2 regions of the Entomomonas asaccharolytica genome follow, and region 1 is predicted to be linked to the other one. Evidence: predicted binding sites of a transcription regulator. Region 1 holds the regulator's gene; the other holds the start of a gene.

Region 1 (8,141 bases):
AGAATACATCAATTTTTATAGACAACTTTTAATCATAAAAATTCTTTAGCTTTTTAAGGGTATATATTAAAGCAAAACTAAATACAATAACTAATACTATATATAAACCTTTGTCTCGAAAATCACTCACCACACTAAAGAAAATAAATAGCAAAATGGTTATTAGTAAAACAAAACTAAGCAACCAATAAACATACCGTGCATAATGAGGGCGCTCAGTATCTGTATTAAAAACAGCTATTTCGCCACCTTCAGCAGCCTCATAACTATCTATCTCAAATTCTGTATCAATACAATTTCTTTTTAAAAAGCTAATAAAGTATTTATCTGCTGTACCCAATAGCATAGGAACAGCATAAGCAAATACAGTTCCTAATATAACCGTTGTAATTACTTGATCAGCTTTACTACTGCTATTGCATAGCATATAAAATTGAACAAAAAAGAAACAAGCAATAACCAACCATATTATTTTTGTAATTGGTTTAATAGCATCACTTTTTATTAGACTAAAAGATAAATATATTAGGAAACTTAACGAACAAAGAAATAATAGAAATTGAACAAAATTAATGGAAAGTAAATAAATTAATAGAGGCAACAAACATAAGGTTATAACTAAACTACTGACTGTAACAAGCTGAAGTTTGGTTTCATAATCTGTCACTTTTTTCTTGTACATCTTATGTTCAAACCTCAGCTTTGTATAAACTATCTAGTGTTTTTGATGTTTTTCTTTAAATTTAATTAATTGACGATCTAACTTATCAACTAATGCATCAATGGCAGCATACATATCTGTATTTTCCGCACCAGCAACCACCTCACCACCAGCTAACTGAAGCGTTGCATCAACCTTTTGATTCAACTTTTCAACACTCATAATCACTTGCGCACTCGTAATTTTATCAAAGTGTCGTTCAAGACGAGCAAACTTTTCATCAATATAGTTGCGTAGTGCGTCGGTAACATCAAGTTGGTGACCACTAATGTTAATTTGCATAAATTTCTCCTTAACATTTTTAATTACTTATACCCACGTTAGGCATAAGGTAAGTTGCCTTGGATTGGCAATTCTTTATATTAATCGCTTACGTTCACTAGATGAACCAATACCTAACGCCTCACGGTATTTAGCTACGGTTCTTCTGGCTACCTGTATCCCCTGATCCTCAAGCATCGTAGTTAGTTTACTATCGCTTAAAGGTTTTTTCGGATCCTCTGCCGCTATTAGTTTCTTAATCATAGCGCGAATAGCTGTTGATGAACACTCCCCACCCTCAGAAGTACTGACATGACTTGAAAAAAAGTATTTCAATTCATAAATACCACGAGGAGTATACATATATTTCTGAGTAGTTACCCGTGAAATAGTAGATTCATGCATGCCTACCGCTTCAGCCACTGATGAAAGAATGAGTGGTTTCATTGCCTCTTCACCATACTCTAAAAAGCCACGTTGATGTTCAACTATTTGCGTGGCTACTTTCATTAAAGTCTCATTACGACTTTGCAAACTCTTTATAAACCAACGGGCTTCTTGTAATTGGTTCTTTAAAAACGTATTGTCTGAACTATTATTGGCGCGCTGTACATAACTAGCGTATTGAGGATTAACCCGCAGCTTTGGAATAGCTTCTTGGTTTAGCTCAACCATCCAATGATCCCGCTCTTTTCGCACGATAATATCTGGCACAATATATTCTGGCTCTTTCGACTCAATTTGTGCCCCTGGTTTAGGATTAAGATGTTGAATAAGCATCACTATTTGCTTTAATTCATCTTCCTTAATCTTCATGGTACGCATTAATTGGCTATAGTCCTTAGAACCTAATAAATCTAAGTGATTTGCAACTAATTCAACCGCTTGTTGGTAATAAGCATGGTCATCAAATAACCCTTTTAATTGCAGTAATAGGCACTCTTTTAAATCTCTGGCGGCAATACCTAGCGGATCAAACTGTTGAATGCAATGAAGTACCATTTCCACTTCATCAAAGTCGGTATCCAATGATTCATCTAAACCTTGATGAATTTCCTGTAAAGACTCTTCTAAATAGCCATCTTCATTAATGCAATCGATAATATTAACCGCAATGGTTTTATCTTTATCACTCATATGGGCAACATTGAGCTGCCATAATAGGTGGCTTTGCAGGGTTTCACCTACAGAGGTATAACTAGTAAAATCAGCCTCGTCATCATCACCGTGGGAATGGCTAACATTACTTTGATAGATATCATCCCAATCAGTATCTACGGGTAGTTCTTCAGGAATCACATCAGTTGCTACTGTATCCTTTTCTGGCTCGTTAACTGCCACCTCATGATTATCTTTAAAACTAATTTCCTGACTGGTTGGATTGACTAAAACGTCTTCCTCACCTAATAAATTATTATCATCGAAATCCTCGCCTGCTTCTTGTTGTTCTAACATGGAGTTTGACTCCAATATCTCCTGGATTTCCTGTTGTAAATCTACAGTAGACAATTGCAAAAGCCTAATGGCTTGTTGCAACTGTGGAGTCATCGACAGTTGCTGTCCTATCTTTAGCGTTAACGATGGCTTCATAACAAATTAATATCTCTTTTATACTTTTAAGCAAATTATATGCCTGTTTTTTTATTCTTCAAATAATAACATGCTTGAAAAATGAAACAACCAGCATAATAAAAATAACTTTGATGCATCTATTTAAAATATATAGTAGTATAAATAGTTATATTCAATCCCTTCTTTTAACCTTATTGTTATTTATCTATTAATCATGCTTAAAGTAGATTTTTATAACCTACCCACTGCTACTATAGACGATTGTTTATTATTCAGTTGTCGTCTTATCAATAAAGCATGGTCACAGTTGGGTAATATCTATGTTCATTGTCAAAATGAACAACAACGACAACAATTAAATCAATTATTGTGGCAATTTAAAGCTGATAGCTTTATTCCTCATGATTTATTAGAGGATAATCCTAGTAGTCCCATTACATTAGGACTCGAAACATTAGATTATCAAACTATTCAGTACCCATTGTTAATTAATTTAAGTTTTGAAATACCAAAGCACCACCAACAATTTACACGTATCGCTGAGTTTGTAATTGATGACTCTATGCTAAAAGATAAAGCACGAGCCAATTATCGCTTTTATAATACTGCCCAATATAATGTACAGTATCACAACCTCAGTAAAATTTAAGACTGCCAAATCACTGAAGGATTAATATCTGCTAAGGTACGACAACCTGTTAGCACCATTGCCGCCTCTAGCTCTGCCCGCAATATATTTATTAAATGTACAACACCTACTGCACCTGCTACTGCTAAGGCATAGATATAGGGTCTACCCACTAATACTGCATTTGCTCCTAAGGCCAGCGCTTTTAAAATATCCGTACCGCGACGAATACCACCATCCATAAGGATGGGTACTCTACCCGCCACATGTTCTGCTATTCTTGGAAGAAGTTCAATTGCAGCAGGCAACGTATCTAATACACGCCCACCATGATTAGAAATAATCAACCCATTAACACCTAACTGAATAGCTTGTTCTGCATCCGCTACAGAGGTGACTCCTTTCAGTAATATGGGCAAAGAGGTGATTGATTGTAACCACTCTATATCTTGCCATGTAGGTACACTAGCAAGCTGACCAGAAAATAGGGGGCTTTCTAACAAATTAGCGGTGTTATTTACCACATGCATTCCCTCTAAATTTACTGAAGATACGCCTTGTGGTAATCGAAAATTAACTCGCTGCTCACGATTGCGTACCCCACTAATAGGTGCATCAACCGTCAATACTAAAGCCTTATAACCTGCTAACTCAGCACGTTTTACTAATTCGGCAGTAAAAGTTCGATCAGCTTGGATATAAAGTTGAAACCATAAGGGTTTAGTGGCTTGTTCAGCTAACTCTTCTAATAAAGTACTTGCCATTGTACTTACCACCATCCCAGCACCTATTGCAGAAGCTGCTTGCATGGTAGCCAATTCACCATCCTTATGAAATAACTTTTGCCATGCCACAGGTGCTAAAAGAATAGGAAATGGTAAGGTATTACCTAATAAAGTAAGTTTAGTGTTAGCCCCTTCAAAATTATTTAGCACCCTGCCTTGTAATTGGATGCGCTGAAATGCTTGCTTATTCCATTCAAGCGTAAGCTCATCACCACTACCCCCTACTAAATAACTCCATGCAATATGATCGATGACTTTAGCTGCACTTTTTTCATAATCTTCTACTGAGAATAACTGTGGCGGTATGATCGAATAAGGCATAAATGCTCCCATTATTTCCTATAAAGTAGCTAGCGACTATTACCTTGATTGGTTAACTGCTCAAATAAAATCTGTTGCGCTGATTTAGGTATTTGATTACCTGTTGGTATGGAGCGAATATAACTACCATCGCTCTGTAAAATCCAACTGTGGGTATTATCACTTAAATAAATATCTAACTCTTTCTTAACCCGAGTGGTTAACTTCTTGCCCTCGATGGGGAAACAGGTTTCTACCCGCATATCCAAATTGCGCTCCATCCAATCTGCACTGGATAAATAGATTTTCTCCTCACCACCATTATAAAAATAAAACACGCGGCTATGCTCAAGGAAACGACCAATAATTGAACGCACCTGAATATTTTCAGAAACACCTACTATTCCTGGTCTTAAACAACACTTACCACGAATAATTAAGTCTATCTTCACCCCAGCCTGACTGGCTTTATAAAGTGCTCGAATCATTTTAGTATCAGTTAGCCCATTGATTTTTAAAATAATACGAGCAGGCAACCCCTTACTTGCAGCAGCCGCTTCACGATTAATCATTTCTAATAAGTTTTTCTTCAAGGTAAATGGCGAATAAAGTAATTTTTTCATCCGCTGTGTTTTACCCATACCGATTAGTTGACCAAATAATTTATGTAAATCTTCACATAACGCCACATCAGCCGTTAATAAACTATAGTCTGTATATAACTTGGCATTACCTGCATGATAGTTACCCGTACCTAAATGAGCATAACGCCGTAACTCTTCTCCTTCACGACGTAAAATTAAACACATCTTCGCATGGGTTTTAAAGCCTACTACACCATAGGTTACAATAGCACCCGCTTCTTGTAGACGGGTAGCCAATTGTAAATTTGATTCCTCATCAAAACGGGCACGCAATTCAATAACAGCAGTCACTTCTTTACCATTACGAGCCGCTTCCACCAAACCATCTACCACCTCAGAATTTGCTCCTGTACGGTATAAGGTTTGTTTAATGGCTAACACATTTGGGTCTTTTGCCGCTTGCCTTACAAAATCAACCACAGGTGTAAAAGATTCATAAGGATGCAGCAATAGCACATCTATCTTTGATAAGGTAGCAAACAAATTATCTTTCTTTTTCTGTAAAACTCTGGGAATAACAGGTGAAAAAGGTTTGGATTGCAAATCTGGATGGCCTGCTAAACCAGTAATACTAAACAGTCGCGTTAAGTTTACAGGACCATTAACTTTATATAGTTCCTCTTTAGAAAGGCTAAATTGTTCACTTAAATAATTAGATAAATGCTCAGGACAAGCATCCACTACTTCTAAGCGTACGGCATCACCATAACGACGGGAAAACAACTCACCTTTTAATGCGCGGGCTAAATCTTCTACATCCTCAGCATCGACGGATAAATCAGCATTACGGGTTAATCTAAATTGATAACAGCCTTTTACCTGCATACCTGGGAATAAATCATCTGCATGGGCATGAATCAAAGAAGATAAAAACACAAAATTATCACCTGCTCCACCCACTGATTCAGGAATTCTAACAATTCTAGGCAGTGATCGAGGTGCAGGAATAATGGCTAACCCTGAACTACGACCAAACATATCCGTGCCTTCTAGCTCCACAATAAAGTTTAGGCTTTTGTTCACTAACAGCGGAAACGGGTGGGTAGGATCTAACCCAATCGGGCTAACAATGGGGGCAATCTCTTCTTTAAAAAACTTACGCGCCCACGCTTTAATTTTTGTATTCCAATGACGCCGACGAATAAACCGAATATTCTGTTCTGCTAAAGCAGGCAGTAAAACCTCATTAAGAATGCGATACTGACGCTCTACTTGTTGATGCACAACCGTGTTTAGTTGTTTTAACACTTGCCGAGGCAATAACCCATCCGCACCAATTTGTTCACGAGAAAACTTGACCTGCTTTTTCAGACCCGCAACACGGATCTCAAAAAACTCATCTAAGTTACTGGAAAAAATTAATAAAAATTTTAAGCGTTCTAACAGTGGATACGTCTCATCCAACGATTGTTCTAGTACGCGTATATTAAACTCTAACAGTGAAAATTCGCGATTTAAATACAAACTATAATCGTCAAGATTAATGGATGTTCCTTCCTGATTAGCAGGCTCAATTACTCCATCAACAATCTCAACAACTTTTGCTTCCACCATTTCTTGATTCTTTTTATCTTTGGTACTCATCACTATTTCCAACCTTTTCAGAAATATTAACTATTTTTTAGTTGCTTAGCGGCGTATTTAGCAAAATAAGTTAAAATTCCATCAGCTCCCGCTCGTTTAAAGCCTACTAACGTTTCCATAATAATACTTTCTGACAGCCAACCATTATTAATAGCCGCCATCTGCATGGCGTATTCACCACTTACTTGATATACAAAGGTAGGCACTTTAAAAGCCTGTTTTACCCGATACACAATATCAAGATAAGGAGTGCCTGGTTTAATCATTACCATATCCGCACCCTCTGCCAAATCAAGGGCAATTTCATGCAATGCTTCGTCACTATTAGCAGGGTCCATTTGATAATTAAACTTATTGGATTTTCCTAAATTACCACTTGAGCCTAATGCATCACGAAATGGCCCATAATAAGCACTGGCATATTTAGCTGAATACGCCATCAATCTTGTGGTATGGAGTTCTGCAACTTCAAAAGCTTCTCGAATGGCTTGAATACGACCATCCATCATATCGGAGGGTGAAATAATCTGTGCGCCCGCTTCAGCATGAGATAAACTTTGTTTAACCAATGCCTCGATGGTTACATCATTAATCACATAGCCATTTGTATCAATAATACCATCTTGACCATGGGTGGTATAAGGGTCTAGCGCCACATCCGTGATAACGCCCAATTCAGGTACATTTTGTCTTAAAGCGCGAATAGTACGTTGAATTAATCCATCGGGATTCCAAGCTTCACGCCCATCCTCTGTTTTTTTGCTAGGGTCTATCACGGGGAATAAGTCAATGGCGGGAATACCTAATGCCACTAACTCTTCAGCTTCTTTTAACAACTCATCAATGGATAGCCTTTGCACATTTGGCATAGAAGACACATCTTCACGGTAACTTTTTCCTTCCGTAACAAACACTGGCAAGATTAAATCATTAGCCGTTAATTGATGTTCACAGACTAATCGTCTTGAAAAATCATCAAAGCGATTACGGCGTAATCTAGTAGCTGGAAATAATCGGTTGGAATAAGAAAAAGACACCTCTGCCTCCTAATCAGTGAAATTTCTTCGATTATACGCTTAATTTAGCAAATTAATGCATAATCCTCTTATTATTCTACTTCAATCTGTTGTATTCTGTAGGGAATTAAATATTTTTAAATACTTTATGAACAATAGGTTAGATTTTGTCACGATTTATCTTACAATACCATAGGACTTTTTTGTTTATACTGGTAAGTTATAACCTATTATTATTCACAATAAGATCATCATATGATGGAACAACTGCTTAACGATTATGGCTATGTAGCCTTATTTATAGGAACGTTTTTAGAAGGTGAAACCATTCTCGTGTTAGCTGGTATTGCGGCAGCTCACGAATTTTTAGACTTAAAAACAGTTATTATTGTAGCTTTTATAGGCAGTTATTGTGGCGATCAACTTTGGTATTTTTTAGGTAGATACTATGGTATTGCCCTTTTACAAAAAAGACCAAAATGGCAAAAGTCTGCTGATAAAGCACTAATCTATTTTAGAAAGAACCCTGATTTATGGGTACTTACTTTCCGTTTTATGTACGGGCTACGTACGATTATGCCTGTTGCCATTGGTATCTCTGGTTACTCCCCAAAACGCTATATAATTCTT
Region 2 (8,141 bases), 680 kb from region 1:
TCACCACCTGTTAATACACGCGCACCTTGACTAGTACCAATACCAACGAAACTTAGAATTTTATCCATATGTTTCTCATTGATTTGACAACCCATCTGTGTATTAGGATCTAATGGATCTCCTACTTTAACTGATTCAAACTTAGCTTTTAATTGCTCTAAGAACTTATCATAAATAGAACGTTGTACTAATAAACGAGAACCTGCGCAACAAACTTGGCCTTGATTGAATAAGATACCAATAGCTGCACCTTCTACAGCCTTATCCATTTGTGCATCTTCAAACACAATATTGGCTGACTTACCACCTAACTCTAAAGTAGCTGGAATTAATTTTTCTGCAGCAGCCTTAGCCACGTCATAACCAATATCTGTAGATCCTGTAAAGGCTAATTTACTAAAGCCTTCATGATCTAACATATACTGACCTGTGGTAGAACCAGAACCTGTTAGAACATTTACTACACCCGCTGGTAATACTTCATTCAACACACGCGCCAACTCTACTAATGAAATAGAAGTTTCACGTGATGGTTTAATAACAATACAGTTACCTGCTGCTAAGGCAGGAGCAATTTTCCATGCACCCATTAATAACGGGAAATTCCAAGGAATAATTTGCCCAACAACACCTATAGGCTCACTTAATACAATGCTCAATGTATCTTCATCAATCACATCTGCTTCATCACTGTGAGCACGAATTACACCTGCAAAATAACGGAAATGATCCACTGATGCAGGCACATCAACATTCATTGTTTCACGAATAGGTTTACCATTGTCTAGCGTTTCTAAGGTTGCAAAACGCTCAGTTTCTTTTTCTAATAAATCAGCAATTTTTAATAATAAAGCTGAACGCTCAGCAGGAGAAGTTTTACTCCATGCAGTAAAAGCTTGCCAAGCACTTTTTACAGCTAAATCTACATCAGCTTGATCAGCCTCGGCTAATACAGCCAATTGCTCACCTGTAGCAGGGTTGATACTGGTAAAAGTTTTACCTGAAGCACCATCCCTCCATTGTCCATTAATCAATAATTGATACTTTTGTTGTGGTTGTAATGTTTCCGATAACTCTTTCAATAATTTCATAATTACTCTCCTGTGCCACGATGAAACAACAATACTACTCCTTATTCATAAATTATTCATCTTCATTCTAAACTTATTATTAAATGCCTGACTTACATTAGTCATTATTACCACAAGAAATAAATAGCTATACTTAACAATTACTTATATTAAAGTTAAAAAATGAAAAATAAACAATTTTGCATAATAAAACATCCATAGTTTTCAATATAAAACACTAAGTTTTTATTAAATTAAAACTTATTACTCAGTAAAATTTTTTGTTTATTATTGTATTACTGCTTCAATAAACGCTATATCTTAAAGATTACTTATTAGATGTGGGCATTTATTAATCTTTATAAAAACGATTGCTTGAATTAAAAACAATTTATTATTGGGAACTTGTTATAATAAACTATAAAATAAACCACTCATTCCTGATACCACTTGTGGAGTAATCATGTCTTCAACGTATAACGCGCCTGATGCCAAAGGCTTATTTGGCCCATTTGGTGGTCGTTATGTTGCTGAAACTTTAATGCCATTGATTTTAGATTTGGACAAAGAATATACAGCAGCCAAAAATGACCCTACATTTTTAGAAGAATTAGCTTATTTTCAAAAAGATTATGTAGGTAGACCTAGCCCACTTTATTTTGCTGAACGTTTAACAGAATATTGCGGTGGCGCACAAATTTACCTTAAGCGTGAAGAACTCAATCACACAGGTGCGCATAAGATTAATAACTGTATTGGTCAAATTCTATTGGCCAAACGTATGGGTAAAACTCGTATTATTGCAGAAACTGGTGCTGGCATGCATGGTGTAGCCTCAGCAACTGTTGCTGCACGTTTTGGTTTACCATGTGTTGTTTATATGGGTTCTACTGATATTGAACGCCAGCAAGCTAATGTTTTTCGTATGAAATTACTAGGTGCTGAAGTTATTCCTGTGCAATCTGGTACAGGTACACTCAAAGATGCCATGAATGAGGCTTTACGCGACTGGGTAACCAATGTTGCAGACACTTTTTATCTTATAGGAACTGTTGCAGGCCCTCATCCATATCCAGCCATGGTTCGTGATTTCCAATCAGTTATTGGCAAGGAAACAAAGCAACAAATGCTCGAAAAACAAGGCCGTTTGCCAGATAGTGTAGTAGCCTGTGTTGGTGGTGGCTCAAATGCTATGGGGATTTTTCATCCCTTTATTAATGATAAAGATGTTCAGTTAATTGGTGTAGAAGCTGGGGGTCATGGTGTCAATACCGATAAGCATGCCGCTAGCCTAACAGGTGGTAAGCCCGGTGTTTTACATGGCAATCGCACCTATTTACTTCAAAATAGTGATGGTCAAATTATTGATGCTCACTCTATTTCTGCTGGGCTTGATTATCCAGGCATTGGCCCTGAACACTCATGGTTACATGAAATAAAACGTGCTGAATATGTCTCTATTAATGACGATGAAGCAATGGAAGCATTTCAAACTTGCTGCCGTTTGGAAGGTATTATTCCTGCACTTGAATCAGCTCATGCGTTAGCTGAGGTAATAAAGCGCGCACCTATATTGCCTAAAGACCACTTAATGGTTGTGAATCTTTCAGGACGTGGTGATAAGGATATGCAAACCGTGATGAGTTATATTAAGGAACATCAATTATGAGTCGTATAAAGAATTGTTTTGCTAAGCTTAAACAACAAAATCAAACTGCTCTCGTTACCTTTTTAACAGCAGGTGATCCTGATTACCAAACCTCATTAAGTCTACTTCAACAATTACCATCCGCTGGTGCTGATATTGTTGAATTAGGCATGCCTTTTACTGACCCAATGGCAGATGGCCCTACTATTCAAAAAGCATCATTACGCGCTTTAGCAAATGGTCAGAATCTAGCTAAGACCCTTGAAATGGTTACAGCATTTCGGCAACAAAATCAAACTACCCCCATTGTCTTAATGGGTTACTTTAATCCTATTCATCATTATGGTGTGGAACGCTTTTCCAAAGATGCGGCTAATGCAGGAGTTGATGGCCTAATCATCGTAGACCTACCAGCAGAACATGATGCTGATCTCTGTACTCCTGCACAAGCAGTAGGTATAGATTTTATTCGTTTAACCACACCAACAACAGATGATAAACGTCTGCCACAAGCATTAAATAATAGCTCAGGATTTGTTTACTATGTTTCTGTAGCAGGTATAACTGGTGCAGGTAGTGCTACTGAAGAACAGATTACTGAGGCAATGAGTAGACTTCATAGACATACTGCATTACCCATTTGTGTTGGCTTTGGCATAAAAACACCTGAACAAGCCACGGCTATTGCTAAATTAGCTGATGGGGTAGTAGTAGGCTCTGCCTTAGTAAGTCAAATTGAACAAGCTGCAAGCAAAGAACAAGCAGTTGATGCAGTGTTAAAATTGTGTAATGAATTATCAACTGCTGTAAAACAATTGAAGAAATAAAAAAAGCCCTCTATTAGAGGGCTAAGTATGGCAAACGCTATTTATTGATGACAAATGTTTGGTAAATATTTTCCTGCGTCACTTGCTGACATATCAGTTACACAATCCCAAGAATATGCACCTGATGTATTACCAGCAGCCAATTGCAAAGTAATTGTCTTACCACGCGCAGAGGATACTAATGCCGCATCAGATCGGATTTTGACATTAATATCACAACCATTTGTCCCCGTTGTTATAGTAATCTCTTCTATAATCTGGGTCGCATAGTCTGCTGGTTTTAAAACACCTTGATCAGCAGCATTCGTATTAACTGGACAAGTTTGCTTTAGTGAGTAAGACTCAGCAATACGACTTTTTAATCCTGAGGCCATAGAAAATACCTCTGCTAACTTTGCTCGTGTAATATAATTCTGATACATGGGCACAGCTATAGCAGCCAAAATGGCAATGATAGCGATCACTATCATGATTTCGATTAATGTAAAGCCATAATTTGCTTTCTTCATCTCTCTTATCCTAGTGTTATAATTAATAACGCAAAAAGTAGACCAATATTTGAAATAAATTCAAAAAAATTATATCTATTTGTATTAACTAGCATTAAAAACAATTTAAAATTTGAGTTTTCTTATCTGTGGTATAGCAAAATTAGGAAAAAATCGTAAGATAAGACTAATAGTGACAAATTTCGTCAATTTTGAATAAATTATTCATAAACTTGTTATAATTATGCTCATAGTTAAAGAAGTGTTTAAAATTTATTCTACACTTAACTACTAAATCCATTACTGATAAACGCTGTTCTTATGGACATGAACTACGGTAATAACAAAATAAATTTATTAATTGAATAACTATTTGTTTTATCTATTCCTTTTACCCAAATATATTTAAGGTAGCTTTAACTTACCACTTGTCCACACCAATAACGGTACAAATCCTTGGTGTAGTTTCGGTAATACTTTTCATTGTTTTAGCCATACTTGGGTACTGTAACAAAATATCGTAACAATTAATAAATTTAAATCAAGAAACTTCACAATAATGTATCATGAGGTCAATATTAGATTTTATCCAATAATCTGATATTGCGCATAGTAATTATTAAATTTTCATTTAATATAACAATAAACATTCTTCTTTAAAGGCTATCACTATGTTTAATTCTATACTAATTGCAATTGATGGTTCTAAATACACTCGACATATCCTTGAATTAGCAAAACCATTTTGTGCCCTTTATACAGAGGCCCATCTAATTTACGTGGGTGATATCGCTTTTACTATTGACCCTGTCTATGATGAGGATGAGGAAGCTATTTCAGCTGCCAGTGATGAACAAAGAGCAGCCAATCAATTAATTCAAGAATCACTAGAGTTTCTTAGAAAGTCTGATATAAAAGTAAAAGCACATATTGTGACAGGTGATCCGTCCGAACAAATTGTACAATATGCAGAACAAATTAATGCTGGACTAATAATTATGGGGCATCGTCAAATGTCGAAAATTTCTCGACTATTTGACCCATCAACCTGTATGAAAGTAATTGAAAATGCCCCATGTCCCGTACTTATTGAAGGTCTTAAAAAAGACTAACGCATGGTAAAATACTCTCGATGAAATAACCTTAGTGGATATCCTTTGCTGCTAAGGTTAGTTTTTAAACTATCAGCAAATCCTGTAGGTCCACAAAACCAAATACTAGGATAATTTCCTTGTTCATTTTGCTCAATATTAAGTTTATCTGCTGTTAAATAACCCCGCTCTTTACTGCACTGTACATGTAAATTTATATTAGGTAATGAAGCAACTAGTCGCTGCAATTTTTCTACAAATATGGCCTCTTCTTCACTACGTACACAATAATACAAATCTGCATGATAAATATCTTTATTAACATCATCCTGTAACGATTCTAACCATGATAAAAATGGAGTAATACCTATACCACCAGCTATCCAAATTTGTCGTGCTGTTGCTTTTTTCCTAAAATCGAAACAACCATAGGGCCCTTCAATTTGTATAGCATCTCCGACTTTAACATTCTGCTGTAAATTTTTTGTATAATCTCCCAACGCCTTTATACAAAGCTTTATTTGGTTACTATTATGGTCAGCTGAAGCAATAGTAAAAGGATGTTGCCCTTCGAACCTATCATGGGTAAAAAATACATATTGCCCTGCATCATGTTGCCAATACCCATTTACTTTACAAGTAATTTCCATTGTGTATTGATCCAATGTTTTAATCGCCAACACTTGCCCTTGATAAGTATGTCGTCTGCCAATCAAACCAAATAATGATAGTAACGCGCAACCCGTTCCAATTAAACATCCTAAACCAATCAAAATTCCTACAGGCTGTGACCAGTAACTAAAAGGCGTTAATATAACGGTATGAAATACTATAATAAGAAAAGCAATTGCCATTAATTTATGGGTATAGCGCCATAAATGGTAAGCAAACTTATGCCATAATGTTAATACTAGCGCAGCTAATAAAAACCATAATGTCCATTCACCTAAAGATTCTGCCAATTTCCGATTACGAATAAAGAAATCATCAGATATTCCACCCATCCTCATACGAGGTGCTCTTTCAAAATACAAGATAAGTACTTTACCAGCTAATTTTAGTAAATAATGCACAGCTCCTAAACTAATCGCCCAAATACCTGCCCATTTATGCAGATAATACATTTTATCTAGACCACCAAAAACACTTTCTAGCCATTTTGGTCTTATGGCCAACAGCATAATGAGAGACATAAAAGCAAAAGAGATAATACCTGTTAAATAAATTAACTCCCTCCTTATTGTCCACACATTCCATGATAGGTTAGGATTAACCATCAAACTAATAAACCAAAATAAAACAGAAACTACAACTATTCCATAGAGACACTTTTTCATATTAATTCCCTTATTCTGATTTAACAAAATAATAAGCCCATTGTCTTGATACTTTTATAAGTAGTATAGACATTTAAAGGTCAAAGGGTTGTCAGAACAAAGTAAAGAAAACGTAAATATTTTAGGAAATACAATATGCTATAAAGAATGGTAATAATACTGATTCTGATTCATAAAATCAGACACTTATAAATTTAATAATAATTAAAAAAGTAAAAGTGATTAACCAAATATAACCACTTTAAAGAATTTTTGAAATATCAGTTAGTTACTATTTGGACAACCCACTAAATCTGAATTACCGCCAGCTAATGCCAACAGATTATTCAAATCTAAGATGATAATTTCTTTACCCTCAGCTTTTAACAAGCCATTTTGTTGAAAACGAGTAAATACACGTGAAACCGTCTCAACGGCCAGTCCTAAATAATTTCCTATTTCATTACGAGACATGGCTAAACGGAATTGATTAGCAGAATAACCACGAGCACGGAATCGCGCAGATAGATTAATAAGGAATGTAGCGATACGTTCATCTGCTGTCTTTTTAGAGAGTAATAACATCATTTGCTGATCATCACGTATTTCTCGACTCATGATACGCATTAATTGCCGACGCAATTGAGGTAAGCGTACTGATAAGTCATCTAAACGATCAAAAGGAATTTCACAAATTGAAGTAGTTTCTAATACCTGAGCTGATACAGGATATACATCTGTATCCATTCCTGATAAACCAACCACTTCACTTGGTAAATGAAAACCTGTTATTTGCTCTTCACCCTCATCCGTGACACTAAAAGTTTTTAAACTACCTGATCTAACAGCAAATATAGAAGAAAACTTATCACCTTGATTAAAAAGAAACTCTCCCCTTTTCATGGGGCGGCTACGTTTTACGATTTGATCAAGAAGATCTATATCACCTTGATCAAGCGACAATGGAAGACACAAACCGATTAAACTACAATCTTTACAATGCGCCTGTAGAGGCATTCTCGCTTTAGCTGTTTCTGGCATAGTACTGTTTACCCTAGAATATCCCTATCCATAAGAATACAACAATTATCACTACTTTTACCAGTAATTTATCTAATTTTCAGCTTATGTTCAATGTTCAAAAGACTTTTCTAAATAACTCGCGAGAATCTTTGCAAAATTTGCTCTGTTAAATAATGATCAAACACCATACAAACAGACCTTACTAGCAATCTACCTGAATCTTGCACAGTAATGGCATTTTCTTCTAATTTTAATAAATTATCATTTGCCATTGCTTGCAATTTAGGCAATACATCCTTGAAGTAAGATTTAAAACTAATACCAAATTGTTTCTCAATGGTTGCAAAATCTAAATAAAAATGACAAATCAACTGCTGAATAACTGCACGACGAATGCGATCATCTTCATTACAAATCAAACCACGTTTAACGGCCATTTGTCCTTTATCAATACAGTCTTGGTAAACAGTAAGATCACTCGTATTTTGACAGTACAAATCACCTATTTGGCTAATTGAAGAAACACCTAACCCAATCAGATCACAATGTCCATGGGTTGTATAGCCTTGGAAGTTTCGACATAAAGTACCCTCTTCCTGTGCATAGGTTAATTCATCATCTGCCAATGCGAAGTGATCCATACCAATATAACGATAACCAGCAGCAGTTAATTGCTCT

The links. The regulator sigma-54, encoded in region 1, starts transcription at its own class of promoters, with help from an activator protein. The targets are predictions, from matches to a motif close to ANTGGCATNNANNTTGCTNT.
Region 2: the regulator sigma-54 is predicted to act here: its motif matches at 4,082-4,101, upstream of JHT90_RS00955 (pilin).

What each region holds. Positions count from the first base shown of each region.
Region 1 covers NZ_CP067393.1:2,758,734-2,766,874, forward strand. The annotation lists gene JHT90_RS15270 (hypothetical protein) at 29-427, opposite strand; gene hpf (ribosome hibernation-promoting factor, HPF/YfiA family) at 716-1,003, opposite strand; gene JHT90_RS12845 (RNA polymerase factor sigma-54) at 1,079-2,572, opposite strand; gene JHT90_RS12850 (DNA polymerase III subunit chi) at 2,769-3,203, shown strand; gene JHT90_RS12855 (alpha-hydroxy acid oxidase) at 3,200-4,288, opposite strand; gene ppk1 (polyphosphate kinase 1) at 4,318-6,495, opposite strand; gene hemB (porphobilinogen synthase) at 6,522-7,532, opposite strand; gene JHT90_RS12870 (DedA family protein) at 7,767-8,141, shown strand, end outside.
Region 2 covers NZ_CP067393.1:199,251-207,391, reverse strand. The annotation lists gene JHT90_RS00970 (aldehyde dehydrogenase family protein) at 1-1,091, opposite strand, end outside; gene trpB (tryptophan synthase subunit beta) at 1,534-2,739, shown strand; gene trpA (tryptophan synthase subunit alpha) at 2,736-3,545, shown strand; gene JHT90_RS00955 (pilin) at 3,587-4,054, opposite strand; gene JHT90_RS00950 (universal stress protein) at 4,705-5,145, shown strand; gene JHT90_RS00945 (ferredoxin reductase family protein) at 5,142-6,461, opposite strand; gene fnr (fumarate/nitrate reduction transcriptional regulator Fnr) at 6,726-7,481, opposite strand; gene hemN (oxygen-independent coproporphyrinogen III oxidase) at 7,592-8,141, opposite strand, start outside.